Regions from separate parts of the Symbiopectobacterium sp. genome, predicted to be linked through region 2. Evidence: predicted binding sites of a transcription regulator. Region 2 holds the regulator's gene; each other region holds the start of a gene.

The links. Region 2 encodes PurR, which represses purine synthesis genes. Its sites were predicted from a motif close to CANGCAAACGTTTGCNTG; they were not measured.
Region 1: the regulator PurR is predicted to act here: its motif matches at 3,845-3,862, upstream of ACTBDZ_RS07875 (NCS2 family permease).
Region 3: the regulator PurR is predicted to act here: its motif matches at 1,995-2,012, upstream of ACTBDZ_RS02840 (amino acid aminotransferase).
Region 4: the regulator PurR is predicted to act here: its motif matches at 6,442-6,459, upstream of cvpA (colicin V production protein).

Annotation. Positions count from the first base shown of each region.
Region 1 covers NZ_JBPETA010000060.1:6,761-14,890, forward strand. The annotation lists gene ACTBDZ_RS07855 (flavoprotein) at 1-102, opposite strand, end outside; gene eutJ (ethanolamine utilization protein EutJ) at 131-955, opposite strand; gene pduL (phosphate propanoyltransferase) at 907-1,638, opposite strand; gene ACTBDZ_RS07870 (1-propanol dehydrogenase PduQ) at 1,821-2,957, opposite strand; gene ACTBDZ_RS07875 (NCS2 family permease) at 4,033-5,400, shown strand; gene ACTBDZ_RS07880 (Na+/H+ antiporter) at 5,821-7,467, shown strand; gene ACTBDZ_RS07885 (response regulator transcription factor) at 7,847-8,130, shown strand, end outside.
Region 2 covers NZ_JBPETA010000127.1:1,025-9,154, forward strand. The annotation lists gene ACTBDZ_RS11985 (cold shock domain-containing protein) at 141-623, opposite strand; tRNA gene ACTBDZ_RS11990 (tRNA-Val) at 801-877, opposite strand; gene ACTBDZ_RS11995 (MATE family efflux transporter) at 1,083-2,450, opposite strand; gene ACTBDZ_RS12000 (riboflavin synthase subunit alpha) at 2,914-3,564, shown strand; gene cfa (cyclopropane fatty acyl phospholipid synthase) at 3,633-4,784, opposite strand; gene purR (HTH-type transcriptional repressor PurR) at 5,410-6,435, opposite strand; gene ACTBDZ_RS12015 (cytochrome bd-I oxidase subunit CydH) at 6,652-6,918, shown strand; gene ACTBDZ_RS12020 (C40 family peptidase) at 6,993-7,850, opposite strand.
Region 3 covers NZ_JBPETA010000017.1:3,270-11,399, reverse strand. The annotation lists gene ACTBDZ_RS02845 (MBL fold metallo-hydrolase) at 66-698, shown strand; gene ACTBDZ_RS02840 (amino acid aminotransferase) at 743-1,933, opposite strand; gene ACTBDZ_RS02835 (porin) at 2,164-3,273, opposite strand; gene asnS (asparagine--tRNA ligase) at 3,597-4,997, opposite strand; gene pncB (nicotinate phosphoribosyltransferase) at 5,159-6,364, opposite strand; gene pepN (aminopeptidase N) at 6,756-8,130, shown strand, end outside.
Region 4 covers NZ_JBPETA010000002.1:10,450-18,579, reverse strand. The annotation lists partial or broken gene eat (ethanolamine permease) at 1-950, opposite strand, end outside; partial or broken gene ACTBDZ_RS00320 (ABC transporter permease) at 952-1,563, opposite strand; partial or broken gene ACTBDZ_RS00315 (histidine ABC transporter permease HisQ) at 1,556-2,243, opposite strand; gene ACTBDZ_RS00310 (lysine/arginine/ornithine ABC transporter substrate-binding protein) at 2,310-3,089, opposite strand; gene ACTBDZ_RS00305 (UbiX family flavin prenyltransferase) at 3,506-4,075, opposite strand; gene purF (amidophosphoribosyltransferase) at 4,278-5,795, opposite strand; gene cvpA (colicin V production protein) at 5,817-6,323, opposite strand; gene dedD (cell division protein DedD) at 6,631-7,389, opposite strand; gene folC (bifunctional tetrahydrofolate synthase/dihydrofolate synthase) at 7,379-8,130, opposite strand, start outside.

The DNA.
Region 1 (8,130 bases), on a different contig from region 2:
CCCTGTACTTTCTAACCGTGAACTTTCGATCCGTAAAGTTCGGTGGGCAAGCGCATCAGTGATGGCCTTGTCTATCAACGAAGAGAGCGTCTGGCTGTTCATGCTGCCTCTCGTGAGCGGTATGCGGTATTCATGGTGCCGCCTGCATGGCAATCCCCAGTGGGGTGACCAGCAGCGGCTCCACCGCGGGAATGATGTTTTTCCCGGTGACCTTGCGGAACACGCCGGGGAATTCGCTAAAGCTGCTGGCACCGCCCACCACGTGAATGTTTCTGACGTTATACGCTGTCAGCCAGTCACGGGTCAGGCAGGCCATCTTCTCCACCACCACCGGACGCACCAGCGGGAAGATATCCGCTTCTTGCGCCGGGTCGTGTTTGACTTGTTCTGCATCGGCATAGGTGAGACCCAGCGCGCCCGCCAGCACCAGCGTCATATGGGTGCCGCCGGTCGGTTCGTCAGCGGAAAAGAGCACCTTGCCGTTACGCAGCACGCTAAGCCCCGTGGTGCCGCCGCCTACATCCACCACTGCTCCGTTACGCATATTCAGCGCTGTGGCGGCAGCAACGGGCTCATCCACCACATGCGTCACCAGCAGACCCGACGACTCCACCACGTTGGCGATCACCTTGGTATTCCCTTCGGAAATCCCCGGCGGAATGGCGGTAGCGGCGTGCGTCAGTGCTTGACCTAAGCGGGCTTCCAACTGTTGTTTCAGGTGCTTCACCACCCGGGTGGCAGACAGGTAGTCCACCACTATGCCATCTTTCACCACGGAGGAGGGATAGGTAATGCCAGTGATGGGTGCGTTGTGACGGTCTACCACTACCATGGCGATATTTGCAGTTCCCAGATCGACGCCGACTTTCAGCACGCCGTCATGCTCGCGGCATTCGGCATCGCGGATCAGCTGCTCCAGCGTGCGCAGTCGCGTCTCAACGGAAACATCAGCCATGGGGGTTGCTCCGTAATAATGTTGACCAGATCGCCGTTGCGCAGCCCGTAGGCGTTGGCTTCTTCCACATCCACATGCAGCTCCAGTACTGAAGCCTGCGTGGCGCGCACCACCACGTGTTGCATGATGCCGGCACGTTGTCCCTGTGCCTGAATGCTCACTTCCATGCCGTCGCGCAGTGCATGGCGTTCAGCGTCTTCCGGTGAAATATGGATATGCCGCCAGGCGACGATGGTGCCCGAAGCTTTTTTTACGCTGCCTTTCGGGCCAACGATTTCAATACCGGGAGAGTCCTGAAGATCGCCCGACATGCGCACCGGGGCTTTCACACCCAGTACAAAACTGTCGGCGACAGAGATTTCCACTTGTGTCGTGGGGCGCAGTGGGCCGAGCACACGCACATTTTTGATTTCCCCTTTCGGGCCGCGCAGCGTGACACACTCTTCTGAGGCGAACTGGCCTGGCTGTTTCACGGCTTTCATGCGTGTTAGCGTTGCGCCGTAGCCGAACAGGATATCCATGTCTTCCCGCGCCAGATGAATATGGCGATTAGAGATGCCAACCTGTACTTGAAGCGGTGCGCTGGGGGCATCAAGGGTTTCAGAACGGGATGAGCCCTGTGCGGCCAGTTCTTGCATTACCTGCTGGGTGATCCATGCAATCTGTTGCTGTGTTGCGTTCATCAATTCAGTTACCTGCGTTTTCCTGTCTTTACGTCATGCACCGGTGCGAATGGGGCTGTTGTGGCCTGTCGCGGTGGTGCTATTCACCCTAATCAACACGGCGTGTCCGCGTTTGTGATTCGCGAGGACTTTATTGCGCAGCCCGTGGCGGGCAGGACAATTTCGTCCAGTCGCGATGCTGATTAGCCCGCAATCTGGCTTATCAACTGGCTGATCGCATCGCGGGTGGGAGCGTGTGGATTACTGGCGGTGCAGCCATCTGCCAGCGCGGCATCGATCAAACGCGTGAGCTGTTGCTCAACGTCATGGGCACTAATATTCAATTCACGCAGCGTTGCCGGGATATCGAAACGTTGATTTAACGCGCGAATTTGTTGGGATAACTGCTGGATACGCGTGTGTTGATCGCCCTGTTTGATGCCTGCTAACGCCGCACAGCGCGCGTAGCGTTCGCGCGTGGCATCACTGCCGGTGGCTGCGTTGTAATCGATCACCAACGGGAGCAGCATGGCGTTAATCTTGCCGTGAGGAATGTGGAACACACCGCCCAGAGCGTGTGCCAACCCGTGTACCAACCCCAATCCGGCGGTTCTGAACGCCATACCCGCCATGCAGGAGGCGTTGTGCATTTTGGCGCGCGGTGTAATAGCTTGCGGCTGCTCGAACACCTGTGGCAGATAGTCCCACACCAGCAAGATGGCCTTTTCCGCCAGCGCGTCACTGAAATCGTTAGCCTGGGAAGAAACGTAGGCCTCAATCGCGTGGGTGAGCACATCCATGCCGGTATCAACGGCGACGCCGCGCGGCACGCTCACCACCAGTTGCGGATCGAGAATGGCGATATCGGGCTGTAATTGATCGGAAACCAGCGGGTATTTTTGCCCGTGTTCAGGATCGGAGATCACCGCGTAGGTGGTCACTTCGGAGCCGGATCCGCTGGTGGTCGGGATTGCCACCAATACCATCGGATGCTCCGGATACAACGCCTCCAGGGTGACCTTGATGCCTTTGGCGGCATCCAAAGAGGAACCGCCGCCGAGTGCGATAATTACGTCTGGCTGTAGCGTTTTGAATGCCGCTGCCCCGGCGTGCAGCACGTTAACATCAGGGTCGGGTTTTACCCCGCTGAAGATACTGATGCGCGCCTGTGGCATAAAACCGGCGAGATAATCGGTTTTGCCGGATTTTGCCATAAAGTCATCAGTGACAATGGCGACCGTTTTATGGTTATAGGCGCGTAAGGCTTCCATTGCCGTGTCACCGAAATAGACGCGCGGCATGGCAAACACAGGAATATTCATGGCGTGATGTCGTTCCATGGGGCTGTCAGTGCGAGCGGGCAGCAAACAGCGTAGGTTTCTCAATGCTGGCTAACCTAACATGCGGTGAAAAAGGAGCGGCAGCATTGCGCAGAAGTTGGATTCTTTTGTCCTGTCGCAGGGGGGATATCAAAATAATCCACGCGGGGATGTGCGCATAACGGCTAAAGCAGGCGTGGACGGCGCTGCCAGAGGAATGACATAAAGGAAGGTCAAGGCATTGTGGTGCAGGAAGGCAAGCAGCCGTTGGTCTTTGTTACGACAGGCTACAATATCAATATTGCGGAGAGCCCCGTTGGCGCGCCGTCACCTCAGGCTTTTGCCAGAAAGAGGGTGAAAAAATCACGCCATTAAAAAAGGCGGGTATCAGTGATACCCGCCTTTTCAGTGCTGGTTACGACGTGCGTAACCGCATATGTGCTTTAATCGCGAACGATTAACGGAAGATAGCGTAGGGAGCCAGACCGCGATAGGTTTTGCCCAACGCTTTTATTACTTTGTTGATATTACTGACAATACTCATCTTCTTATTCCTACGCTTTCTTGAATCTTAGTGGTTGGTGAACATGTTGAAGTTGACGCTAACGCTTTCGAACATGGCAACGATTTTTTTGATCAGTTTCATTTGTCTCTCTCCGAGTGATTGTTCATTTTTCTGTGATGCTCTTCACGTTTTTAAAGATACGCCGCTTGGCAGCGCAGGTCAACTTTTTTGTGAGGCTAATCACAAAAAAATGGTTCACGAGTTTTCTGTGCATGAAACGCCGTTCTGTTTTGTCGAGTGATAGATAAATTGTCTGGATTATCAGTTGAAATACACAGCCCAGAAGCAGGATAATCTCCCGTTTCTCCTCCGACCTGCCAGATACAATTGTGATGCGCCTCGCAAGCTAATCGTTTGCGTGCCCGCAGAGCCGGTGTGAAGTGCATTCGGGGGCGTCAGATATTTGCGCTGCGGTGCGGAAGCGCCGCTGTTGTGGGTGCGTGCAGCGATGGGAGATCGTCATGGCAGGCAAGGCCATATGCACCCTCCGGTTTTACTTTTACAAATAATGACATCTCAGGGGATACCACCATGTCAAATAGCTCTCGTCAGGCTGGCAATGCGGCGCGCCCGCAAAGCTCACTTGATGCTTTTTTTCACATCACACAGCGCGGCAGTAATGTAAGACAGGAAGTGCTGGCCGGGTTAACCACGTTTCTGGCGATGGTGTATTCGGTCATTGTCGTGCCTGGCATGTTGAGCAAGGCGGGTTTCCCGCACACGCCGGTGTTCGTGGCAACTTGCCTGGTCGCAGGGCTGGGTTCCTTGCTGATGGGACTGTGGGCCAATCTGCCCATGGCAATCGGCTGCGCCATTTCGCTTACCGCATTTACCGCGTTTAGTCTGGTGTTGGGGCAACAGATCAGCGTACCGGTAGCCTTAGGCGCGATCTTCCTGATGGGGTTGCTGTTTACCGTGATCTCTGTGACTGGCATCCGTTCCTGGATCCTGCGTAACTTGCCGTTGGGCGTGGCGCATGGCACCGGTATCGGTATTGGTCTGTTCCTGCTGATCATCGCCGCCAACGGCGTGGGTCTGGTGATCAAGAACCCGATCGACGGGCTGCCTGTTGCGTTGGGTAACTTCACCTCGTTCCCGGTGATCATGTCTTTACTGGGACTGGCGGCCACCATCGGTCTGGAAAAACGTCGTGTGCCGGGCGGCATCTTATTGGTGATTGTGGCTATTTCCATTATCGGCCTGATTTTTGATCCGAACGTGAAATTCCAGGGCTGGTTCAGCTTGCCGAGCCTGACCGATGAAAACGGTCACTCGCTGATGTTTAGCCTGGATATCATGGGGGCGTTGCAACTGGCGGTACTGCCAAGTGTACTGGCGCTGGTGATGACGGCGGTGTTTGACGCCACCGGTACCATCCGCGCGGTTGCCGGGCAGGCGAACCTGCTGGATAAAGACGGGCAAATCGTTAACGGTGGGAAAGCGCTGACGGCGGACTCCGTGAGCAGCATGTTGTCCAGCTTGGTCGGGACGTCTCCCGCGGCGGTCTACATCGAATCTGCGGCCGGCACGGCGGCAGGCGGTAAAACGGGGTTGACGGCGACGGTGGTCGGCGTGCTGTTCCTGTGCCTGCTGTTCCTTTCCCCGCTGTCTTATCTGGTGCCGGGATACGCGACTGCGCCAGCATTGATGTATGTGGGTCTGCTGATGCTGAGCAATGTTGCCAAGCTGAATTTTGATGACATCGTTGATGCCATGTCAGGTCTGGTCTGTGCGGTGTTTATCGTGCTGACCTGTAATATTGTGACTGGGATTATGCTGGGCTTTGGCGCACTGGTGCTGGGGCGTGTTTTCTCGGGTGCATGGCGTAAACTGAACGTTGGCACCGTGATTATCGCAATCGCGCTGGTGGTGTTCTACGCCGGTGGCTGGGCGCTCTGATTATTTTGTGCGTTAGTCATTAAGGGGATGGCTATGCCGCAATCCCCGTCATCCTCGGCGAAAGCCGGGGATCTCTGCCAGAAGAAACGCCGGTAACCTGAAAAAGATTCCCGCCTGCGCGGGAATGACCGTCTGAGGTTGCCTGCGATTTCGCTAGTGCTTGTGGTCATGAGGCCTGTTCGCCATGACCACACTCATCGTTTTTCCTCTTCCCTCATGCTTCCTCTGAAGTATCCCGTCACGGTGATTTTTTGACGCAATTATTTGCAGGGTAATCATGCAAAAAATATGCGTTTTACCCTGAAATTTTGCCCCGCTGAGCGATATTTTCATGTAAAAATAATGGGGCACTATTTCATAACGTACAAAGGGCAGCTCAGCACGCAGTTAAGTCATTATTGGACATCTCCTAAGGAAAGCATGGAAATCTTTTTTACCATTCTGATTTTAACCCTGGTGGTATCACTATCAGGGGTTGTTACACGTATTTTACCCTTCCAAGTTCCGCTGCCCTTAATGCAAATCGCCCTCGGGGCCATTTTGGCCTGGCCCCAGTTTGGCTTGCATGTCGATTTCAATCCTGAACTGTTTATGGTGCTGTTCATCCCGCCGCTGCTGTTTGCCGATGGCTGGAAAACGCCAACGCGCGAATTTATCAAACACAGTCGTGAGGTGATTGGGCTGGCGCTGGTGCTGGTGTTGATCACCGTCGCCGGGGTGGGTTACCTGATTTACTGGATGATCCCGGGGATGCCGCTGGTGGCGGCTTTTGCACTGGCAGCTGTGTTATCGCCGACGGATGCGGTAGCGCTGTCGGGGATTGTTGGCGAAGATCGTATTCCGAAAAAGCTGATGAGTATCTTGCAGGGCGAAGCGTTGATGAATGATGCTTCGGGTCTGGTATCGCTTAAGTTTGCCGTCGCGGTGGCGATGGGCACCATGGTGTTTACCGTGTCCGGCGCGACGCTGGAGTTTGTTCAGGTAGCGGTCGGCGGCCTGCTGGCTGGCGTGGGTGTCACCTGGCTTTACAGTAAATCATTGCGCATCATTAACCGTTGGAGCGGTGATGATGCGGCCACCCAGATTGTGCTGCTGATGCTGTTGCCGTTCGCCTCTTACCTGATTGCGGAACACATTGGTGTATCGGGCATTTTGGCTGTGGTGGCCGCAGGGATGACCATCAGCCACTCTAACGTGATCAGTAACGCGCCGCTGGCGATGCGATTACGCGCCAACAGCGTCTGGTCGATGCTGGAGTTCGTGTTTAACGGCATGGTGTTTATCATGCTGGGGCTGCAATTGCCCGACATTTTGGAAACGTCTGTGACGCAGGCGGAGCTGGACCCCACCGTTGAAACCTGGATGCTGTTTACCGATATCGCCATTATTTACGGCGCGCTGTTGCTGCTGCGTTTCTGCTGGCTGTGGTTTATGAAATATTACAGCCTCCTGTTTCAAAAGAAACGCCCGATGCTGTTTGCTCAGTACACCACGCGTGAAATCTGGATCGCTTCTTTTGCCGGGGTGCGCGGTGCGATTACCTTGGCCGGTGTGCTGTCCATTCCGCTGTTATTAAACGACGGCACCGCGTTTCCTTCCCGCTATCAACTGGTGTTTATCGCCACCGGCGTCATCCTGTTTTCCTTGCTGTGTGGGGTATTGACGCTGCCGTTACTGTTGCGCGAGGTGACGGTGGTGGACAAATCGCTCTATAAGAAAGAAGAGCGGATGGCGCGCATGGCGATTGCCGAAGTGGCGATCCGTAGCTTGCAGAAAATGGAAGAACGTCTGGCAGCGGATCGAGAAGAAAATATTGATGAGCAGGTGGTGCGTGAAGTCAGTGCGCGTGTCATCGGTAATCTGCGGCGTCGCGTCGTCGGTGAGAGCGATTTGGAACACAGTCTGGAGATTGAAAATCTGGAGCGCCGTTTCCGTTTGGCCGCTATCACCGCTGAACGCGGTGAACTTTACCACCTGCGCGCTACGCAGCAGATCAGTAATGAAACCCTGAAAAAGATGCTGCACGATCTCGATCTGCTGGAAGCCGTGCTGAGTGAGAAAGTGTAACCTGGTTTTTGCCTAGCCATGATTTTGCTTAGCTGATGCAGGCTCTACCTAGGTTGAGCCTGCATCGGAACCTTGTTGATTCCCTCTATAGCGTGTTCCGAAGCCTGTCAGATACCTTATCTGCATCTGCATGAGGAATGCACGAAAACCCCACGATCGCAGAAAAACCCTACAAATTTTGGCTAATTGTCAGCATTGTAAACTACTTGTCATTAAATGATAATGATTGTTATTATCCTATAACGCGTTGACGCATAAGAAGCCGCCAGACAGGTTATTGCCTGTGTCAGAGTGGCTCAGATCCTGTTTTTGTGGATCGGTAGCACGTCACTACGCGTGTTGTGGTGTAAGCAGCCATCACTTTGACAGAGGGAAAACTATGCGCGTTTTAGTGGTTGATGACGACTCGGTGTTGTGCCATTGGCTTGGTGCAAAGCTGCACTCACATGGTTATGCCTGCAATATTGTTCATGATGGCGAACATGCGCTCAAAGCCATTAAAGATGACATTTATGACGTGGTGCTGTTGGATCGGATGCTACCAACGTTGGACGGTTTTAGCGTACTGCGTGAGCTGCAAGGGTCGCGTCATCCGCCTATCATGCTGCTTTCAGCGTTGGATCGCGTGATGGGGCTGGAACTGGGTGCCGAAGATTATCTGGG
Region 2 (8,130 bases):
TCGTTTCGAAACCGTAGAAAAATTTGTGGGATTATACCTGTAATCGCCGAGGCTGTAACCGGGCGCAAAGCCCGATCGCTACGGCGTTTGGATCTGGAGGACGCCATCAGGGATGCAGTGAACACGGCAGCGAAATGGCTTCACACCTTGAGCAGTTTCACCGTTGCCTCAATGTCTATTTCATCTTCCGTGAAAATTAACGTCGAACCCTGGAAGGTGGTGATCGCCAATTTTTTCATCGAACGAACGTCACTGGATTTAGCGGTTGATTTCGGCCTGATATTTCCCATGAGCGCGCCCACAGAAAGCACCGTATTTTCTTTATCAATGCGGGTATCGGCCGACACTTCTTCGCTGAATACCAGAAAGGATTTAATGGCGGTAAGCTTGATGCGCTCGCCTGCGATATAAATGTATTTGCTTTCCGGTTCGACTTTCACGGCATAAGCCGACAGACCCTTGTTATTGGTTGTGGGTTCGAAATTGACGGTCGCGCCTTTTTTAAGCAGATCCGGATTGGCGACCTTAATCACATGAAAATAACGATTATCGCCGTTTTCATCTTTGATAAATCCAAAACCTTTATCTTTAAACCAGGTTGTGATCGTTCCGTTCATCGCCATTACCGCCTACCTAATCGTTTATCACCTTATTTTTGCAGCGCGCAGTGTAAAGCACAATCCCTACGCAGACCACCTCTTTGGTTTGTCTCTTGATGATAAATGTCGGGTGTTATTGCCAGAGACGGGCTTCAGGAGATTGGAAGCAGAGTGATAAATAGAACACTGAGGAACAAGAAATGGTGCGTTCTAATGGACTCGAACCATCGACCCCCACCATGTCAAGGTGGTGCTCTAACCAACTGAGCTAAGAACGCATTTTGTGAGGCTGGTAACTAAAGCAGCGGGCAATGCCCTGTGCTGCCGTGCGAGGTGCATAGTAGTGAGTGAACGTGGTGCTGGCAAGACGCAAATGCAACATTTATGCGGTTGAACCGCACGACTGCTGCGCTTGTGTTCACTTTGCGTTTTTTTCACCCAACACCGGTGGCGTGCTGCCCCTTGCGTTGGGTGATATCAGGGCTAGAGCGCCGCGCGCGCCAGAATATCGCCGGGCGGTTGGCGTTGCAGATAACGGATACGTAGCACCATCATGATCGCGGCAGCAGTGAGTCCGATGATAAAGCCACACCAGAAACCGGCAGGACCCATGCGCGGCACCCAATAATCGGTCATTGCCAGCAGATAACCGCTGGGTAAACCGAGTATCCAGTAGGAGAAGAACGTGATGTAGAAAATGGAACGCGTGTCTTTATAGCCACGCAATACGCCGTTGCCGATAGCCTGCACCGCGTCTGAGATCTGATAAATCGCGGCCAGAAGCATCAACTGCGCCGCCATAGCGACCACTTCGGGATTCTTGTTATACAACAAGGCGATCTGTTCACGCAGCAACGCGGTGAAAATGGCGGTACAACAGGCCAGCATCACGCCGGTCGCGATGCCGGTGTAGGCCGCAACACGCGCATCTTCCACGGAGCCTTCCCCCAGCCGGTGGCCAACGCGGATCGTCGAGGCAATGCCGATAGACAACGGCAGCACGAACATCAGAGAACTGAAGTTCAGTGCTATCTGATGCCCGGCAACGTCAATCACGCCGAGCGGCAGGATCAGCAGGGCGACGATGGCAAACAGCGATACTTCGAACAGCAGGGCGAGCGCAATGGGCAAACCAAGCGAAAACAGAAGCCGCATGGCGGAGAAATCAATCTGCCAGCGCTGCCACTTTATATCGCGCAGCCAGCGTGCGTGCATACTGTAGAATGCCATCATCAGCATCATGATCCAATAGGTAGAGGCTGTCGCGACGCCGCAACCCACACCGCCCAGTTCGGGCATGCCAAATTTGCCGTAGATAAAGATGTAGTTCAGCGGAATATTGATCAGCACGCCAATAAAGCCAATCACCATGCCCGGCTTGGTTTTGGATAACCCCTCACACTGGCAGCGCAGCACCTGATAGAACAGATAGCCCGGTACTCCCAGCAGCATCACGTGCAGATAGCCGATGGCAACATTCGCGAGCTCCTGTGAGTCGGTATGCATCATGGCAATAACATGCTTGCCGTTATACAGCACTATCATGGTGATAACCGCAACGATCGCGGCCAAAATAAGCGCCTGCTGAACCTGATGGGCGATGCGCGGGCGTCGGCCAGAGCCGTTGAGTTGGGCTACCACTGGCGTGAGCGCCATTAATAAACCATGTCCAAACAGGATGACCGGTAACCACACGGAGGTACCGACTGCAACCGCCGCCGTATCGGTGGCGCTATAAGCACCCGCAATAATGGTGTCAACGACACCCATGGACGTTTGGGAAACCTGCGCAATAATGACAGGAACCGCGAGCGTTAACAGGCTCCGCGCCTCTGACAAATATTTCTGCACGCAAACACCTTCCTTGAATTGTTAAAACGAAAAACTGACGTCGATACCGCCTCGCTTTCTGTTATACGGCAGCACGGTGAGGTGGCGCGTTGCTTTTCCAGCAGGGGGTTTGGGATGAATGAAAGTAAACAACCGCAAGCGAGATAAAGAGCACAAATGGCTTTCGAAGCCATCCATCTGAGATGGAAAATCAATCGATGACAGAACGTTGTTCTAGTGTAGCGGCTTGGCATAAGTAAACCAACTTATTTGTAAGATATTGTGTCAATGGAGAGGTTCTGTTGTCTTATCGGATTTGTCAGGCGACAAAGGCGGGAATACGTTTGGTTTTCCAGTCGTTATGAGGCAAACTGCAAAATGATTTGTCAGCCTTTATTCCCTCGCGGCGTGCCACGGTAGCGTAGGGGGAGAGGCTGGCACAGTAGCATTCAGTTATTTCACTGATTTATTATGAGGCAAGCGTATGTTTACCGGTATTGTTCAAGGCACCGCGCCGGTGGTGTCCATCGATGAAAAAACGAACTTCCGCACGCATGTGGTAAAACTTCCTCCCGAATTACTGACCGGCCTGGTGACAGGTGCCTCGATTGCCAATAACGGCTGCTGCCTGACGGTGACGGCGATTGATGGCGATCGGGTCAGTTTTGATTTAATGAAAGAGACGCTACGCCTGACCAACCTGGGCGATATCACGCCGGGCGATCTGGTGAATATTGAGCGTGCCGCAAAATACGGCGATGAGATTGGCGGACATGTTATGTCCGGGCACATTATGTGCACGGCCGAAGTGGTTAAAATTCTTACCTCGGAAAACAACCACCAGATTTGGTTCCGGCTCTCCGATGAATCGCAGATGAAATATGTGCTGCACAAAGGTTTTATCGGGATTGATGGCATCAGCCTTACGGTGAGTGAAGTGACTCGCAGCCGTTTCTGCGTGCATTTGATTCCCGAAACGCTGCAACGCACCACGCTTGGTCAAAAGCGATTGGGGAACCGGATCAATATCGAAATCGATCCACAAACTCAGGCTGTGATCGACACGGTTGAACGTGTGCTGGCACAGCGTCAGGCACAAGAGGCCGCAACGGCAAATGCCGTGCAGAGCGCCTGAAGCCTGAGCTGAAAAAGCGATAAAAAATGCCGTACACTCTTGGCTGTACGGCGTTAAGCTGACCGAAATCAGCGCGCTACACGCACGCCGCCTTCAATCCCTTGGGGGCTAAACAACACCTGCCACAGTTGAATATTGCGCGCGCGAAACGCTCCGGCGCAGGCATTCAGGTAGTAACGGAACATACGATTAAAACGCGGTGAGTAACGGTTTGCTAACTGTGGCCAACTGGCGACAAAGCGATCGTGCCAGGCCATCAAGGTTTTATCGTAATCGGCCCCAAAATTGTGCCAATCCTCCATCACCAGATAAGGTTCACTGCGTACGGCAATGTGGCGCACGGAGGGCAGGCAGCCGTTGGGGAAGATATATTTGTTAATCCAGGGGTCAACCTGCGAATCGGTTTTATTTGCCCCAATGGTATGCAGCAGAAACAGCCCTTTTGGTTTGAGATTTTTGCTGACGACGCGAAAGTACGTATCGTAATTTTTCGGTCCAACGTGCTCAAACATGCCGACAGACACGATGCGATCGAAATGTCGGTTAAGGTCGCGGTAATCCTGCAATTCAATGGTGACGTTGAGATCGCTACAGCGCGCCTGAGCCAGTTTTTGCTGCTCACGTGAGATGGTCACGCCGTAAACCGATACGCCATAATGGAGTGCCGCATAGGCGGCCAGCCCGCCCCAGCCGCAGCCAATATCCAACAGTGTCATGCCTGGCTGAAGCTGAAGTTTTTCACAAATCATGCGCAGTTTGGCCTGTTGCGCCTGCTCAAGGGTCGTGGCCTCTTTCCAGTAGCCGCAGGAATATTGCATATGCGTGTCAAGCATCAGGCTAAACATATCGTTGCCCAGATCGTAATGTTCCTCGCCGACGATCCAGGCTCGCTTGCGGGATTGCAAGTTAATCAAGCGCGCAGCGACAATGTGCAAAATGTCTTTGAGATGATGGGGGGCCTTTTTCTCAAGCTCTGCACGTAAGATACGCCGAAAAAAACAGTCTAAACGATCGCACTCCCACCAACCGTCCATATAGCTTTCCCCGAGCCCCAGGGAGCCTTCACGCAGAACGCGCTTGTAGAAATCGGGGTTACGTACCCGGATATCAAACGGGCGTGAGCCATTGATTTTGATATCGGCGATCGCCAATAACGCGTGAACGATACGGAACCAGGACGTGTTATGTTCTGCCAGTTCCTCTACATATGATGAACTCATAACTTCTCCCAACCTTGCCAGACAGCGCCGCAAGGAACAGCATAGACAGTCTCTCATCAACCCGAACGCTGCGGTTTGCGCGCAGCGTGTTCGAATCACGGGCAGGTTACCCGTTGTTCAAATAGTAAGCGGTTGCATTCGTGCGCAGCCGTTTATGCTTGCCCGTTGCACAGCGGCAGCGGGCATAACATCCATCGTCTACTCTCTGGATACCCAGAGGGAATGAAGTGTCAACGCCGGTACGTGGTAACACGTAGGGGCACATATCCTGATACGCAGTGCTGCGCTCGTTATAATAAGGATAAATGTAGGGATATTGTCCGAATGAAAAACAGTGTATGACTGCTTCAATCAGAGGACAAGTCAAAATTGATTGATGCAGCCATATAGAATTTACAAATCAACGTACTATAACCGTCATACTTCAAGTTGCAGGTGCGTTGACTGCACTCGCTCACCCGAATCACTTACTTAAGTAAGTGATTCGGGATTCCCTCATTTGCCGCGTTACGACGCTCATAAATGAGCCTCGCCCTAAAGGGCCAGCGCAAGCGCTGTTCAAAACGTTAACGTTTTGTCCTGCAACTCGAATTATTTAGGGTATATAAGAAAATCGTCTTAAACATTAACGGCGGTAGTCGTGAAATGGGCCGTCACCCACTGAACGGCGCTCGATAAGCGTTGGGTGAACCTCAATCATCTGCGCATCTTCACGCTTGCTGGTGATGCGATCGAGCAGCATGGTAAAAGCAGATTGGCCCAAACGTTCTTTTGGCTGGTGGATCGTGGTTAAGGCTGGGGTGAAATAACGTGCATGGCGAACATTATCGTAGCCAATCACGGAAATATCTTGCGGTACGCGTAGTCCCAACTCATCAGCCGCGCAGATAGCGCCCATGGCCATGATGTCACCGCCGCAGAAAATAGCGGTCGGGCGCTGTTTCTGCGCCAAAATCTGGTGCATGGCTTTGTAACCGGATTCCGGCTCGAAATCACCCTGAACAATCCACTCATCGCGAACCGTGATATCCGCTTCCTGCAAGGCTTTGAGAAAACCCAGATAACGCCCGCTGCCCGTGTTGCGTTCCTGAATACCCGGAATGGCACCGATGTCGCGGTGGCCGCGCTCAATCAGATAACGCCCAGCCAGGTATCCCCCTTCGAAGGCGTTATCAATGATGGTGTCAGTGAAATCGCTGTGTGCCTGACCCCAATCCATTACCACCATAGGAATGCTGCGGTAATCGGCCAACATGCTCAGCAGTTCAGGCGGATATTCCGCACACATCACCAACAGGCCATCGACCCGTTTTTGCGCCAGCATGGAAAGATAGGCTCGCTGTTTTTCCAGGTTATTATGCGAGTTACACAGAATCAGGGTGTAGCCTTTTGCATAACAACTGTTTTCAACTGCTTCGATAATTTCCGCAAAGTAGGGTGCTTCGCTCGAGGTGGCGAGCAGCCCGATGGATTTGGTGTGGTTTACCTTTAAGCTCCGAGCCACTGCGCTCGGAGAGTAGTGTAATTCCTTGATGGCTTCCCGCACGGCCGTTTTGGTCTCTTCGGCGACGAAACGTGTTTTGTTGATGACGTGAGAGACGGTTGTTGTTGAAACGCCAGCACGCTTTGCCACATCTTTGATCGTTGCCATCTAAACATGACTCCTGAACCTACTTGTTACGGCAGTATATAGTTTGTTAATCGTTTGCTTTTGCGTAATGTTCTCTTTCCGATGGTATAAACAGGATATCAGAAGGAGACTGCCGAAATACTTTGTACCTAAAGGGGACGCGTTGATCTCATCGAAGATGACGTGTTCGGACACCGACGCAGCGCACGGTAAACTGCGAATTTTGGCTGATTTGCCGTGAAAGTGAAAGGGATAATTGATTTAATTAGTGCAGCCGGGATCGGAGATTTTCCCTATAAATGTGTAACAATGCTTTTTTGGCGTCATTGTGCTGCGGGTAGTGGTGTGCAGGAAAGAACGGAGCATCCAGTGCGGCGGCAATTTTCACGCGTTTCTGTGTTTCAAGGAGATAGAATGAATACTGATTTGAAAATGTCATTACTGACCACAGTTGGAGCGTTAGTCATGATCATGGTATTTAACTTTGTTGCCGTGTTGAACTGATCGCGATTAAAATAAAGACCAGGCTGCATAAGCATCACCTGGTCTTTATTATCGCTAACGCGTCGATGTGGCGATTAACGAATCGTTTGTGGTGTCACCACGCGACGTGCACCAATGTAGTGTTCCTGCCAGTAGTCTTCGCTCAACTTACTGATCTTGATATCGGCACCGGTTCGCGGTGACTGAATAAACTTGCCATTGCCGAGATAAACCCCGACATGATCGGCGGTGCCGCGACCATTGATGCGAAAGAACACCAGATCGCCAATCTCCAGTTCACCCTTATTGATGGGCGCAGCATCGCGCAGGTGATACATTTCATTGGCGGTGCGCGGAATAGGAATCTTCACCACATCTTTATAGGCATAATAGACCAGACCGCTACAGTCGAAACCGGTGTAGGGCGAGTTACCACCCCATTGATAAGGTTTACCGATCTGACCCATCAGCTTGTTCATCGCCGTCATTTTTGCATGCTGATAACGGCGCTTATGCGCTTCACTGAGCACCAACTCTTTGCCCGCTTTCTTGGCACCTGGTTTTATCGCCGCCGTTTTCTTCTCAGTGGCATCAGCGCCTTTTTTGAGCCCCTTTACTAGTTTTGCGGGCGTTGCGCTATGGTAGCGCGATGACGTGGTTTTTGACGCAGTGCTCTTGGTCTCAACGTCGGCAGAACTCTTTTTAGTGGCGGTCGTTTTGGTGGATTTCGTGTTTTGCGCTACTTTGGCTTTTTCCTGCGTCGCCTTTTTCTTCGGTGGTTCTGGTGGGGTTTGTGGTTTTTTAGCGGTTTTGGTGGTCTGGTTTTTTTTCAGGTGTTTGTCATCCGTGCTGGCGCTGGCTTTCTTCTCCGCATTGGTGTGCGGAGCTGCCTGGGCAACATTAACAAACAGATGGCTGAAGAAAACGAAGATCAGAGTAATAAATACGCGCATGATAAAAGAGACCGAATACAATCCTTAACTCACTCAATTCGAACAGTATTCACGAAAACGGCATGAGAAAAAAGCAGGAAATCACCTTTTCGCTTAACAGAATCATGAGAAAACGTTAATAATTGTTTTCCCGCTGTAAATATCATCATTTATTGCGGCATATTTCACCGAGGGTGACTTAGGGGGAACGGCGACAGGAAAAACCCTACAAAAAATGGCGTTTTTTTTGTCATGACAGCTCTCGCTACAATGAAGCAACGGTATATGTGCTTTGCAATCG
Region 3 (8,130 bases), on a different contig from region 2:
CCCCGTGGCCTGACCGTGTCATGATGGCGGTCACGTAAGGGTGCTTTTTCGTGAAGTGGAGTGCTATGAAATACCAGATTGTTCCCGTGACGGCGTTCAGCCAGAACTGTACGTTGTTATGGTGTGAGGAAACCCGCGACGCGGCGATTGTTGACCCCGGTGGCGAAGCGGAAAAAATCAAACGTGCCGTCGCGCAGTGCGACATCAAGGTATCACAAATCCTGTTGACGCATGGACATCTCGATCACGTCGGTGCGGCTCAGCAACTGGCCGATCACTATCAGGTGCCGATTATCGGCCCACATCCCGCTGATGCATTCTGGCTTGATGGTTTGCCCGCACAGAGCCGCATGTTTGGCCTGACAGAGTGTGCGCCGTTAACACCGACGCGCTGGCTGCAAGAAGGGGATTCGGTGACGGTGGGTAACACTGAGCTGTCCGTGCTGCACTGTCCGGGACATACGCAGGGCCATGTGGTGTTTATTGACAAGGTATCGCGTTTAGCGCAAGTGGGCGATGTGATCTTTAATGGCGGTGTAGGGCGCAGTGATTTCCCACAGGGCGATCATCAGGCATTGATTACGTCTATTCGCACCAAGCTCTTCCCACTCGGGGATGATATCACCTTTATTCCTGGGCACGGCCCGATGTCGACGCTGGGGCAGGAGCGTAAGACCAATCCTTTTGTGCATGATTAATGCACAGGCATCCCCCGACTAGCAGGGGGATGCCTTACAGCATATTACAGCACGGCCACAATGGCTTCGCACAGCGGAGCCATATTTTCCGGCGTCATACCTGCCACGTTAACTCGTCCAGAGTTCACCGCATAGACCGCAAACTCATCGCGCAGACGCAATACTTGCTCTTTGGTCAGGCCGCTGAATGAGAACATGCCGTTCTGCTGAATGATAAACGAGAAATCCTGCGTCGCGCCTTTTTCCTGCAAGGTATTGACGAACAGATGACGCATGCGTTGGATGCGCTCGCGCATCGCCGTCAGTTCTTGTTCCCACAGGGTACGCAACGCTTCGTTACCGAGGATGGTCGCCACCACCGCCGCACCGTGTGCGGGCGGGTTAGAATAGTTGGCGCGGATGATGGATTTCATCTGGCTAAACGTTTTGTCTGCCACATCGGCATTGGCCGCGACCGGCGTGCAGGCACCGACACGTTCGTTATACAAGCCAAAGTTCTTAGAATAGGAACTGGAGACCAGTAGCTCAGGATGGGAAGCAGCGAAAATACGCAGCCCCTCAGCATCCTCTTCCAGCCCGCGAGCAAAGCCCTGATAGGCAAAGTCAAACAAGGGCAGCCAGCCCTTCTGAGCGGAAAGCTCAGCCAGCGTTTGCCATTGCTGCGCCGTAGGATCGATACCGGTCGGGTTATGGCAACAGCCGTGGAATAACACCACGTCGCCCGCCTGAACCGCTTCAAGGCTTTTTACCATGCCATCAAAGTCCAGCGCGTGGTTAGCGGCATCGTAGTAGTGATAATCACACACTTCCAGCCCGGCAGCCTGGAACACGTTTTTATGGTTGGGCCAGCTCGGGTTACTTACCCAAATACGCTTAGCGGAGGTTTGGCTGGCGATAAATTCTGCGGCGATACGCAGGCCACCGGTACCACCCGGCGTTTGTGCGCTACGTGCACGCTTTTCACTGATAATCGCGCTTTGTTTGCCGAACAGCAGCTCTTGCGTGCGCAGGGCGAACTTGGGCAGGCCATCGATCCCGAGATAGTTTTTGGTGGCTTCATTTTCCAGCAAAAATTGTTCTGCTTTTTTTACGCTGGCTAGCACCGGTGTCTTTCCGGTTTCATCTTTGTATACGCCGATACCCAGATTGATTTTTTGTGGACGAGAGTCGGCGCGAAACAGATCGGCCAGGCCAAGAATCGGATCAGCGGCAGCGGCAGTAATATGTTCAAACATTGATGGCTATTCCATGACAGAGGTTAGGCAAGAACCTTCAGGTTACCGCTAGCCATAAGCTTTGCCAACCGTTTGCGATCAAAATGCGGGTGAAATAACAGGAAAAATTGTGGCAGGAGCGACTGCCATAAATGGCGCTAATAGTCAGTTCGTAGAAAACAAAAAGACAGGGCACGAGGCCCTGTCTTTTTCGTTATCAGACTACGTAATGCAGTGGTGATAAAACGAAATTAGAACTGGTAAGTTACACCAACAGCAACTTTGTCATCATCATTGATGCCGTAAGCGTTGGTATCTTTGATCAGGTTGATGTCGTATTCAGAGTATACGGAGAAGTTTTTGTTGAATGCGTAAGTTGCACCCAGGCTCACGTATTTAGTGATGTACGCGTTACGATTGTTGGTGTCGTCTTTAGCTTTAGCAGAAACGTAACCCAGAGACGGAGTCAGACCGAAATCGAAGTTGTACTGAGCAACAGCTTTGAAGATCTTGGTTTTGTCTGCAAAATCAGTGCTAGGTGTGCCTGTTCTGCTACCGTCAACATAGCTTGCATTACGCAGTTCAGAATAGATTGCTGCAGCATAGATGTTGTTAGCATCATATTTCAGACCAGTACCCCAAGCTTCCGCTTTTTTACCGTTACCAGTAGAGGTTGCATTTTGTTCGTTAGTGCGGTTCACGGCAGCGTAGTTAGCAACGATACCAACACCTACCGGAGATACGTACTCAGCAGAAGTACCCCAGCCGTCACCGTTCTGGCGAGACAATTTGCGACCATTACCTTCATTTAAGGTATTTGAGTTGTTAGCACCTTGATATTGCAGACCAAAGTTTAAGCCATCAACCAGACCGAAGAAATCTTTATTACGGTAAGTCAAAACACCAGTAGAACGACCCGTCAGGAAGTTATCAGCGTTAGACTGGTCACCGCCCCATTCAGGCAGGACGTCAGTGTAAACGAGAGAGTCGTATGCGATACCCATGTTACGACCGTAGTCGATAGTACCGAAATCAGTGATTTTCAGACCAGCGAAAGCATAACGGGTTTTAACATCTTTACCTGATTTGTCAGTACCTTCGGTATTATTAGCCGCAAATTCAGCTTCGTAACGGCCATAGCCTGTTACATCACTGTTGATCTGAGTCTCGCCTTTGAAGCCCAGACGAGCATAGGATTTATCACCATTTTCGCCTTCGTAATCAGAGAACAGATGCTTAGCGGTAACTTTACCGTACAGGTCCAGTTTGTTGCCGTCTTTGTTGTACACTTCTGCTGCGTTTACTGCGCCCGCAGCCAACAAAGCCGGGATTACTACTGCAAGAATATTGCGTTTCATCATTATTACCCTCATTACCCTCATTGGTGTTTTAAGACACCCGCCGCTGCCATTAACAATTCTCGAAAAAAGTAATAAAACTCTTACGGAACTATCACTGGAAGTTTGGTGTCCTCCTGTGTCTGAACGCAGTGTTCCATTCACTCGCCCGTTAATCTACCCTAAAAATGATACTAAGTTCGTAATATGGTAATAAAAAGAAATATTATGTTTCAAATTGTAAATTTTAGGGAACTTTGTGAGCCTTATCTGAAAGAAAAAAAAAGACCGCGAAAAATTCGCGGCCTTTTTTCTAGTTATTTGTTTTACTTATGTTTAATGCGTATTTAGAAACTGGCGTTACGTGGAGTGCGTGGGAAAGGGATCACATCGCGCACATTTTGTACACCGGTAACATAGGCAATCAGACGTTCAAATCCGAGCCCAAAACCAGAGTGCGGAATGGTGCCGTAGCGACGCAGATCGCGATACCACCAGTAATCTTCTTTATTGAGTCCCATCTCTTCCAGACGGCTGTCCAACTGCGCCAGACGCTCTTCACGCTGAGAACCACCGATGATTTCGCCGATGCCCGGTGCCAATACGTCCATGGCCGCGACGGTTTTACCGTCTTCATTCATACGCATATAGAATGCTTTGATGTCTTTCGGGTAGTTTTTCACCACCACTGGCGCTTTGAAGTGCTGCTCTGCCAGATAGCGCTCATGCTCGGAGGCAAGATCAACGCTCCAGAACACCGGATTTTCGAAGGTGTGTCCGCAATTTAGCAGGATCTCGATAGCGTCGGTGTAATCCACCTGGGCAAAATCTGCACTGACAAAGTTCTCCAGACGGCTGATTGCTTCTTTATCGACACGCTCAGCAAAAAACTCCATGTCATCAGCGCGCTCTTCGAGCACGGCTTTGAATACGTATTTCAACAGGCTTTCTGCCAACGCTGCGGCATCGTCCAGAGTAGCAAAGGCCACTTCCGGCTCAATCATCCAGAATTCCGCCAGATGGCGGCTGGTGTTGGAGTTTTCGGCACGGAACGTCGGGCCAAAGGTGTAGACATTGGAGAGCGCGCAGGCGTAGGTTTCACCGTTCAATTGGCCTGAAACGGTCAAGAAAGCCTCTTTGCCAAAGAAATCTTCACTGAAATCCACTTTGCCCGCATCGGTACGCGGCAGGTTTTCCAGATCCAGCGTGGAAACGCGGAACATTTCACCGGCACCTTCGGTATCCGACGCCGTGATAAGCGGCGTAGAGACCCAAAAATAACCGTTCTCATGAAAGAAGCGGTGAATGGCCTGGGCCAGCGTATGGCGCACGCGTGCTACGGCACCGATCAGGTTAGTGCGCGGGCGCAGGTGCGCGACCTCACGCAGGTACTCAATGCTGTGACGTTTTGCCGCCATCGGGTAGGTGTCCGGATCGTCCACCCAGCCCACCACTTCAACGGCGGTGGCTTGAATTTCGAACGACTGACCTTCACCCGGCGACGCAACCACGGTACCTGTGACGATCACAGAGCAGCCGGTGGTCAATTTCAGAACGTCATTCTGGTAATTGGGAAGATTATTATTTACGACCGCCTGTAACGGATTAAAGCAGGAACCGTCATAGACGGCGATAAAGGAGATACCGGCTTTAGAATCTCTCCGGGTACGTACCCAGCCGCGCACGGTGACTTCACTGTCAACGGCGACACGGCCTTGCAGTACGTCGACTACAGGCACTACGCTCATAAAATTCTCTCTTCTCAATGAATGATATTTAACGGGTCAACCCCTAAGGGTGATTTGCTATGTTACTTGCCGTCTGGCAGGACACAAGCAGAAATCACCGGAATGCGTCAAGTTTTGCGCATTCCGGTAACATTGGGTTAAATACTGAGCAGTCGAGCAGACTAACTGGCTTTTCTGATACGCGGCAGATCGAAGGCTTTGCGTAATGCGGAAATAAATGCGGCGTCATGGCAGATGGTTTTGCCGGGGCTGTCGGAGAGTTTCGCCACCGGGCGACCGTTGCACTCCACCAGCTTGATGACGATATTCAACGGTGTAACGCCTGGAATATCGCAGGTCAACCGCGTGCCGATGCCAAACACCAGATTGATGCGCTGAGAAAAATGGCGATAGAGTGTAAGCGTTTTTTCCAGATGCAGGTTATCGGAGAACACCAGCGTCTTACTCATGGGGTCAATGCCTAAGCGTTGATAATGCGCGATGGTCTTTTCGCCCCAATCGATCGGATCCCCGGAATCATGACGCAGTCCCTGATAGGCGTTAGCGAAATCGAGATCGAAATCGCGCAGGAACGCATCCATGGTAATGCAATCCGTCAGCGCGATACCAAGCTGATCGGGGTATTCCACCAACCAGGCGTGCAGGGCGGCACGTTGGCTGTTAGCCAATGTTGCGCCGAGTTGCTGGTGCGCCTGGAACCATTCATGCGCCTGCGTTCCCACCGGTGTCAGCACCAAGCGGCGCGCCAGGTCGTAGTTGCTGGTGCCAATCAAATAGGGGAACTCTTGCTGTAATACGCTCACGATCTCGTGTTGCACATCGCGGGAGAAACGGCGCCGAGTGCCGAAATCCATCAGTTTGAAATGGCTCAGGTCGATACCCTGACTGCGTTCACGGAACTGCTCCAACGTGCGGCGCAACTTTGCCACGGCGTGCACTGCGCTAACGTCCGGTGTGCGCGAGCGGTGTACCACTTCACTGATCACCGCCAGCAAGGGGACTTCCCATAAAATCACTTCGCGCCATGGGCCGCGAATGCGAATATCCAGCTTACCGTGATGGTTGCTTACGGTAACCTGCTGCGGGTTAAAGCGGAAATGGCGTAGCCACTGTAAATAATCTGCGGTAAAAAAAGGCAGCGTAGAGAGGTAAGCGAACTCGTCGTCGCTGAGTGACAGTTGGCTCATCAACGCAATTTGCGCGGTGATAGCCTCTGCATAACTCCCTAACAGCTCATCGCCGCGGCAGCGGAATTTCGCTGTAACGTCCACATCATAATAATGATGAAACACCGCTTGCTGCATATGAAGCTTGTACGCATCCGTATCCAGAAATGAGTTCAAAATCGGGGAAGGGTGTAAAGTCATAATGCGTTACAGCATCCTCGTCAGACGCGTTTCCACTATCAAAATCATCAGCAACGTTCGGTGAGTATACCTTGATTCACGCTGCGTTGTCGCTATTACCAGATAACATCATAATTCTGCCAGAAAAGAGAGGACCATTCGTGCTCTGGCATGGTTATTATTCTCATTCACTTAGCGCCTATTCCATTAGGGCTATTTTACTTGCCATTTTGGTCTTGGGCAGTGCTCGAAATCCTCACGTACTCCGTATACGCTCCGGTTTCTGCGCGCTGTCCGTGGCCAAACTGGCTGCACCAATTACGCCTACTGTAATAGGCTCTTAATGATGGCAACATCGTTGTAACAGGCATAAACTGAACTGTCAAAGTAAAGAGTGAGGTGTAAACATCCTATGAATCAACAGCCGCAAGTAAAATACCGTCATGATTACCGTGCGCCGGACTATACCATCAGCGATATCGCGCTTGGTTTTGTTCTGGATGCACAGAAAACGCACGTCACGGCAGTGAGCCAGGTGGTTCGGCAGGGAGAGGCGGGGACGCCGTTAAAACTGGACGGTAAAGGGCTGACGCTGTTAAGCCTGACAGTGGATGGTCAAGCCTGGCCGCACTATCAGGTTGAGGATGATGGCTTGGTGTTAACGCACCTGCCCGCCGCTTTTACGCTCAGCATCGTCACAGAGATCAACCCCGCCGCCAACAGCGCTCTGGAGGGGTTATACCAATCTGGTGCTGCGCTTTGTACCCAGTGTGAAGCGGAAGGGTTCCGCCACATCACCTATTATCTGGATCGCCCCGATGTGCTGGCGCGCTTTACCACGCGCATCACCGCCGATCCGGTTCGCTATCCTTATTTACTCTCCAACGGAAATCGCATCGCACAGGGCACCCTGGACGATGGCCGACACTGGGTTGAGTGGCAGGATCCGTTCCCGAAACCGTGCTATCTGTTCGCGCTGGTGGCGGGAGACTTTGATGTGCTCAGCGACAGCTTTACCACCCGTTCCGGGCGCGAAGTGGCCTTGGAGTTGTATGTCGATCGTGGCAATCTCGATCGCGCGGGCTGGGCGATGACCTCACTGCAAAATGCCATGAAGTGGGATGAAACCCGTTTCGGTCTGGAGTATGACCTCGACATCTATATGATCGTCGCGGTGGACTTCTTTAATATGGGCGCGATGGAAAATAAAGGGCTCAACGTCTTTAACTCCAAATACGTGCTTGCCAAGGCAGAAACCGCTACCGATAAAGATTATCTGAATATTGAAGCGGTGATCGGCCATGAATATTTTCACAACTGGACCGGTAACCGCATTACCTGCCGTGATTGGTTCCAGCTCAGCTTAAAAGAAGGGCTGACGGTGTTCCGCGATCAAGAGTTCAGTTCCGATCTGGGATCGCGCCCGGTAAACCGCATCGATAACGTGCGCGTGATGCGCGGTGCGCAGTTTGCCGAAGACTCCAGCCCGATGTCGCACCCGATCCGCCCGGATCAGGTCATCGAAATGAATAACTTCTACACCCTAACTGTGTACGAGAAGGGTTCGGAAGTGATCCGCATGCTGCATACGCTGCTGGGTGAGGATAAATTTCAGGCGGGCATGCGGCTTTATGTGGAGCGTCATGATGGCCGTGCGGCCACCTGTGATGATTTTGTGCAGGCGATGGAAGATGCCTCGGGAGTGGATCTGACGCAGTTCCGCCGTTGGTACAGCCAGTCGGGTACGCCAGTGGTGACGGTGCGCGATGATTATAATGCTGCAACGC
Region 4 (8,130 bases), on a different contig from region 2:
TCGAATACTGCGGACTCACGCGCACTTCGGGTTGCCCGAAACCAACCGTATCCCAGCAACATCATGGCAGTAAAAATCAGCGCCAGTAACGTGTTGTAATACACCATGGCAACCAGACAAATCACCGCCATCACCAGCGCAAATGCCGGGGCAAAGGGATACCAGGGCGCACGGAACGGACGACTGAGTGCCGGTTCACTGCGACGCAGTTTAAACAAGGCGGCCATCGACGTAATGTACATGACTATCGCACCGAATACCGACATGGTAACGATATTTGCCGTCAGCGGCAGCCCGCCGATGGTGACGAACGAATCGGAGAAGATGGCGGCAATCCCGACGACACCGCCCGCCAGAATGGCGCGGTGCGGCGTACGGAAACGCGGATGGACTCGCGCCAGCGAAGCGGGGAGATACCCCGCGCGCGCCAGGGCAAAGATCTGACGCGAATAGCCCATGATGATGCCATGGAATGAGGCCACCAGGCCAAACAACCCGAGCCACACCAACATGTGCAGCCAACCGCTATTGCTGCCGACAATCATTTTCATTGCCTGAGGCAGCGGGTCATTGATATTAGAAAGCTGCGTCCAATCACCCACCCCGCCGGCAAACAGCATCACCCCCATTGCCAGCAGGCTTAAGGTCAGGATGCCACCGACAAAGGCGCGAGGAATGGTGCGTTTAGGATCTTTCGCTTCTTCAGCGGCCATCGCCGCCCCCTCAATGGCGAGAAAGAACCAGATAGCAAAGGGAATGGCGGCAAAAATACCGGATAAGGCAACCGGACTGAAACTGTCCATCCCCGCCCAACCGCCACGAGCAAAGTTTGCCCATTCGAATCCAGGTGCAACCACGCCCATAAACACCAGCAGTTCGAAAATCGCCAGTAAGGTGACTAACAGTTCAAAGGTGGCAGCAATGCCAACCCCCAGAATATTCAACCCCATAGCCAAAGGCATAAAACGGCTGATAAGTGGAAGCGTTAATATCTCGGGCAATTTTCAAGATATCCGGCACCGTTACGGTAAACGCCAGCGCCGTGGAGTGAAGCATCAAAATCACCTCGTTGCTGTACGCGGGCAGTGCAATACGTAACGCACTGGGCAAAATAATGCAGCGATACTGTTTAAACCGGGAAAAACCGTAAGCTCTGGCCGCTTCAATTTCTCCGTGAGGCACCGAACGGATCGCACCAGCAAAAATCTCTGTGGTATAGGAGCAGGTGTTCAATGCCAATGCCAGCACCGCACAGTTCAGCCCACTGCGGAAAAACGCATTCAGCATGTCGGTGCCGCGCACGATCTCCAGACTGTAAACGCCGGAGTAAAATACCAGCAACTGCACGTAAAGCGGCGTGCCGCGAAACACATAGGTAAATACCCACACCGGAAAACTGAAACGTCGCCGTGGAGAAACGCGGGCAATAGCCAGCGGGATCGCCAGCAGACCGCCCATCACCACCGACGAAATCAGCAGCCACAGCGTCATCGCCAGGCCGGTGAGACGATACCCATCACTCCATAGTAAAGGTTGCCAGTACTGTTGCAGGATCTCACTCATAATTCACCTTCTTCACGCCCTGCGAGTAATGGCGTTCCAGCCACCACAGTACCCCGTTGGAGACTGTAGTAAAAATCAGATACATCACCCCGGCAACAATGGCGAAATAAAACGGTTCATGCGCCCCCTTGCCCGCCAACTGGGTCACTTTGACAATGTCATTCAGCCCCAACAGCGACACCAGCGCCGTTGCCTTGAGGATCACCTGCCAGTTATTGCCGATACCGGGCAAGGCAAAGCGCATCATGGAAGGAAACATGATGCGGCGAAATACCTTCAGTGGCGTAAAACCGTAAGCCACCGCCGCTTCAATCTGCCCTGGCGGCACAGCCAGGTAGGCACCGCGAAAGGTTTCAGTGAAATAGGCGCCGTAGATAAACCCGAGCGTGATGATCCCCGCCGAGAGCATCGATATCGATTTGTGCGATACCGAGCGTTTCCGTCACGCTATTGAGCGCAATTTGCAGGCCATAAAAAATCAATAACATTAACACCAGATCCGGCACGCCACGGATCAGGGTGGTGTACGCGGAGAAAAAACCGGACAGCAGGCGATTGGCAGAGAGCTTGGCCCCAGCGCCAATCAGCCCAATGACCAACGCCAACAGCAGCGAGCACACCGCTAATTGCAGCGTCATGCGCGCCCCATCAAGAATCAGGTCGGTATAGCCGTAGAGCATCGCGTGTTTCCGTCTAAAAAGGCACACTCTGCCTGCAAGACGCAGGCAGATCCCAGCAACACGCCATTAGCCGCCGTATACGTCAAAATCGAAGTATTTCTTCGCGAAAGTGTCGTAGGTGCCGTCTTTGCGCATCTCTTCAAACGCTTTATCCAGCGCAGCTTTCAATGCTTTATCTTCTTTGCGCAGCCCCATGCCGGTACCGACGCCAAAGAATTTGTCATCCTTCACTGCCGGACTCGCGAAGACGTAGTCTTTACCCGCCGGTAATTTCAGGAAGCCTTCTCTGCCCGCCACTTCATCCTGGAACGCGGCATCGATACGGCCTGCGGTCAAGTCGGCGTAGATCAAATCCTGGTTCTGGTAAGCCACCACATCAATGCCTTTCGGCTGCCAGTTGGCATTGGCATAGGCTTCCTGAGTAGAGGCCTGCAACACGCCGACACGTTTACCGCGCAGTGATTCCAGCATCGGTTGAATGTTCGCCCCTTTCTTCTCAATCAGACGCGCGTTGGCAGCGTAGAGTTTTTCCGTGAAAGCAATCTCCTGCTGGCGCTTCTCAGTGATGGAGAGCGAGGAGATGATGGCATCAATCTTTTTCGCTTTCAGTGAAGGGATCAACGCGTCGAAATCACTTTCCACAAAAGTACATTCAGCCTTGATGCGCTTGCACAGCTCTTTAGCCAAATCAATATCAAACCCTACCAGTTCACCGCTGGCATTCTTGGACTCAAAGGGTGCATACGTCGGGTCGGTGCCGATTTTGAGATTCTTGGGAACATCGGCCAGCGAGCTTCCCGCAGCAATAACTAAGGCCAACGGCAGAATTCTGAATAATTTTTTCATTTCGCAACCCTTATCTTGATGGAATGATGATCAAAAAGAATGAATATCACTAAGCGTAAAGGGGCGGTCAGACGCCTGCGCGCTCTTGCGCGAAAGGGATGCCAGCGCCGCCAGTCTCATCAGCAGAAACCTTGCAAAATCCGCGCCATAATCGCAACAGAATACGGATAAATCCGAACTCTGCCGCAGGCGCGTAGTGATAGGGGCACCCTGATGAGGGTAATGATGCGTGTGTTGATCAGGAAAGAGACGGCGCGCTTTCCCGGCAACATATTGGTGCAAATCAATCAACACTTGAACCATAACAACGCATCATCGCTTAAGCGTAGTGCAAACCTTGCGCAGACAGGCAAGAAAGCGAGGGAAAAGATGACAGGAATTGCACCTGATTGGTGTGTTTTTACGATTGGGCGGCGTTAACTGCCCTGCCAGCGTGTGAACAGTGCTTCAGGCAACGCAATATCAAACTGATCGAGCACACGGTTGACCGTTTGATCCACCACGTCTTGCAAGGTTTGCGGACGGTGATAAAACGCGGGAACGGGCGGCATGATCACTGCCCTCATTTCTGCGGCTGCCGTCATCAGGCGCAGATGCCCGAGGTGCAATGGGGTTTCACGCACGCACAAGACCAACGGGCGACGCTCTTTTAATATCACGTCTGCGGCACGAATCAATAAGTTATCGCTGTAGCTGTGCACAATCCCTGAAAGGGTTTTGATGGAACAGGGGAGAATCACCATTCCCGCGGTACGAAACGAACCGGACGACAGAGAGGCCGCAATGTCACGACTGTCATGCACCACGTCCGCCAATGCCTGCACATCGCGCACGCTGAAATCACTCTCCAGCGTCAGCGTTTGTCGGGCGGCCGGGCTCATGATCAAATGGGTTTCCACGTCTGCCAACGGTTGTAACACCTGTAACAGGCGCACGCCATAAATCGCGCCGCTGGCACCGGAAAGTCCAATAATGAGTCGTTTCATGCCAAACCTCGAGATGCTGCTGTGCAAAAAGGATAACGGGCAGACTTTGCCTTATCCCCGCTCAATAAGCAACAAAGGGAGGCGCTTACGCACCTCCCTTTGATGTTGCTCACAAGTCAGTCATTCCCGCGCAGGCGGGAATCTCTTACAGAAGGAACGCGTTTCTTCTCACAGAGATCCCCAGCTTTCGCCTTGGATGACATCAACCTTCGTTGTGCAGTTCCAGATCCTCGACTTCGTTCTGACTGCGCAACGCTTTGGCATCGTCATTACGCAGCCCTTCCAGATAGTCGAGATAACCCTGATCGACATCTTTTGTCACGTAGATACCGTTAAATACCGAGCATTCAAACTGCACGATATCCGGGTTTTCTTCCCGCGCGGCGGCGATCAGATCGTCGAGATCCTGGAAAATCAGGGCGTCGGCACCAATAATCTGGCGAATCTCTTCTACTTCGCGACCATGGGCAATCAGCTCATTGGCGCTCGGCATATCAATGCCGTACACGTTAGGGAAACGAATTTCCGGCGCGGCAGAGGCCAGATAAACGCGGCGTGCACCCGCTTCACGCGCCATCTCGACAATTTGCTCCGAGGTGGTACCGCGCACGATGGAGTCATCCACCAGCAGCACGTTTTTGTCGCGGAACTCAGCGCGGTTGGCGTTCAGTTTGCGACGCACCGAGTTTTTACGCTGTTCCTGACCCGGCATGATAAAGGTACGGCCAACATAGCGGTTTTTCACAAAGCCCTGGCGGTACGGTTTATCGATAATGCGCACAATCTCCAAGGCGATATCGCAGGAGGTTTCAGGGATAGGAATTACCACATCGATATCCAGATCTTCCCACACGCGGGCAATCTTCTCGCCCAGTTTTTGGCCCATGCGCACGCGGACGCTGTAGACCGAAATTTTGTCGATAAAAGAGTCCGGGCGAGCAAAATAGACATACTCGAACAGGCACGGGTTGCTTTTCGGGTTTTCGGCGCACTGGCGCGTAAACAGTTGCCCTTTCTCAGTGATGTAAACCGCCTCTCCCGGCGCTACGTCACGCAAGAACTCAAAGCCAAGGGTATCGAGCGCCACGCTTTCCGAGGCCACCATATACTCGATGCGGCCATCGGCCAGTTCGCGCTTGCCGATCACCAACGGACGGATACCGTTTGGATCGCGGAAAGCGAACAAACCGTGCCCGATGATCATCCCAACGCACGCATAGGCACCGCGAATCATTTTATGGGTGGCGGCAACGGCAGCAAACACGTTGTCGGCATCCAGCGGGTAGTGTTGGAAACGATCCAACTCGCAGGCAAAGATATTGAGCAGAATCTCGGAATCAGAGGTGGTGTTAACGTGGCGACGCCCTTGCTCAAACAGCTGTTTGCGCAGTTCATGGGCGTTGGTCAGGTTACCGTTGTGCGCCAGCGTGATGCCAAACGGGGAATTGACATAAAACGGCTGGGCCTCCGATGCGCTGGAGCTGCCCGCGGTAGGATAACGCACATGCCCCACGCCCATATTGCCTTGCAGGCGCTGCATGTGACGCGCCTCGAATACGTCCTTCACCAGGCCGTTTGCCTTACGCAGGCGGAAGCAGTTCATGGGGTCGATGGTGACGATGCCTGCGGCATCTTGTCCACGGTGCTGTAACACCGTTAACGCGTCATAAATCGACTGGTTTACCGGTGTAAAACCGGCGATACCGACAATACCGCACATGTTGTCTTTTCCTCATCAGCGCTACCGCAGCTCTATGTGCTGCGGCAAGAAACTTGATGTGCTTTGCAGGTAGTCGAAAAACCACCTGATGATATAGCTAAACTGCGGGATAAGCTGAGACCGTTTCCAGTCGTCGCTTTGTGAAAAACCGGTACCGGTAAAGGTATCCAAAAAGAACAGCAATGCAGAGACAATCAACACACCGCGCAATGCACCAAAGCAAATGCCCAGTACTCTGTCGGTGCCTGAAAGCCCGGTTCGTTCAACCAGTGAACCAATCACATAGTTGACGATCGCTCCCACAATCAATGTCGCAATAAACAGAATGGCGATGGCAACCCCGTTGCGCACCAGCTCGTCTTCAAAACGCGTGAAATAGACCGACAGGTATGGGTAATAATGGCTGGCGACAAAGAATGCACTGCCCCAGGTGATCAGCGAAAGCGCCTCACGAACAAAGCCCCGGATCAAACTGACCAGCGCAGAGAAACCAATAATGCCAATGATGACGTAATCAACCCAAACCATGAATTCTCTCACTCACGAACGATGCCAACACAATCTCTCTCGCACCAGCAATCATTACCGCCAGCTCAAGAGAGCGTAGCGCCGCTCATCATCCTGTTCGCGGCGCATTCTAACAGAAAAAGAAAACGTTTGCGTAGCCTATTCCCCAACGATTTCACCGATAGGTGAATTTGCTGGCAGCGTACTGGCAAAGTCACTTTTCTTCCGCGTCATCCTCGGCGAAAGCCGGGGATGACGCGGTGGGCAGGGATGACCGTTTTAGTAGGTTTTGCCAACAACCTCAGCGGACTTAACCCTCTTGCAACCCTTAACGTGCTCTGTAGTTCCTGACCTGCCCGCTCAGCCCACTCAGCTGTTGCAGTTCGCCAAGGGCGGACTGTAATTTCTGTTTTGACGCATCCGGCCCGACGTAAACGCGGGTTATCTCCCCTGCGACGGGTGTCGACGGCACCGTGTAGGCGCGGTATCCCGACAGGCGCAGCTTGGCAACAATTTCATTCACCTTATCCGCATTTTTCAGTGCACCCAGTTGCACCACATAGGCTTGTCCTGCGGGCGCGGCTTCCTGCTTCACTTCCGGTTGCGCTACGGGCGGCGGTGTAGGCGTTGCCGGCTTGCTTTCCGGTTTCGGCTCAGGTTTCACTTCCGGTTTGATTTCCGGCTTCGCCTTGGGTTTGGTTTCCGGCTTCACGTCCACTTTAGGGGTTACCGGACGCGCTGCCACGACTGGCGGGGCAATTTCTATCGGTGCGGCAGGAGGCGGTGGCGTACTGCTCGGCGGTGCCTGCATGGCACCGTCATCCTCAGGCGCGGTCACACCGCCCTGAGCCGGTTGCCCTTGCATCGCCTGCTGTGCCCCTTTCGGCGGCTCACTGGGCAACGACTGGTTCAGTGAAGGCAGCGATTCGGCCTCCGTGCTGTCACCCGGCTTTGGCACCAGCGGGATCGCGGCAAACTCATCTTCATAATGTTTCTTTTTGCCATCCAGCAGTGCTGGCAGCACAATAACGCCCAACGCCACCAGAATAATGGTGCCGACCAGACGGTTTTGAAACTTACTTGCCATTCGATCCCCTCTCCTCCTGCGCTTTCATCACATGCGCTACCGTATGAAAAGATCCGCACACCACGACAGTATCCTGCGTATCTGCATCTTGCATCGCCTGATGCCAGGCGTTCGCGACATCGTCAAACGACCGGCAGCGATCCAGATGTGCCGCTATCAATTCAGCGCTGGCACCACGTGGCCCCTCCAACGGGGCGCAATACCATTCATCCACCACGGGCTTGAGGTGCGCCAGCGTATCGGGAATATCTTTATCGGCCAGCATACCAATCACCGCACGTACTTTGCCCGTTTTTGGCAACTGCGCCAATCGCCCGGCCAGATAGGCTGCTGCATGGGGATTATGCGCAACATCCAGAATCAGTTTCGGCTGTTCACTCACCGTTTGGAACCGGCACGGTAACGCAGCGCGACGCAACCCCTGTTCGACAGCCGCCAGAGAGACGTCAATCGGCCCCTGGCGCAGCGCGGCCAGCGCCGTAGCAGCGTTGGGCAATGGCACGTTCGGCAGCGGCAGCGTCATGCGCTCTCCGTCGGCGGATTGCCAATACCAGCCGTCGCCTTCCAGCGCAAAGTGCCAATCGCGACCACGCTTGAACAACAATGCCCCTTTCTCTTCGGCCACAGCAGCAATAGAGGCGGGCATATCCGGCTCACCCACCACGGCTGGAGTATTACCGCGGAAGATACCGGCCTTTTCGCGACCAATACTTTCGCGGTCATGCCCTAACCAGTCAGTAT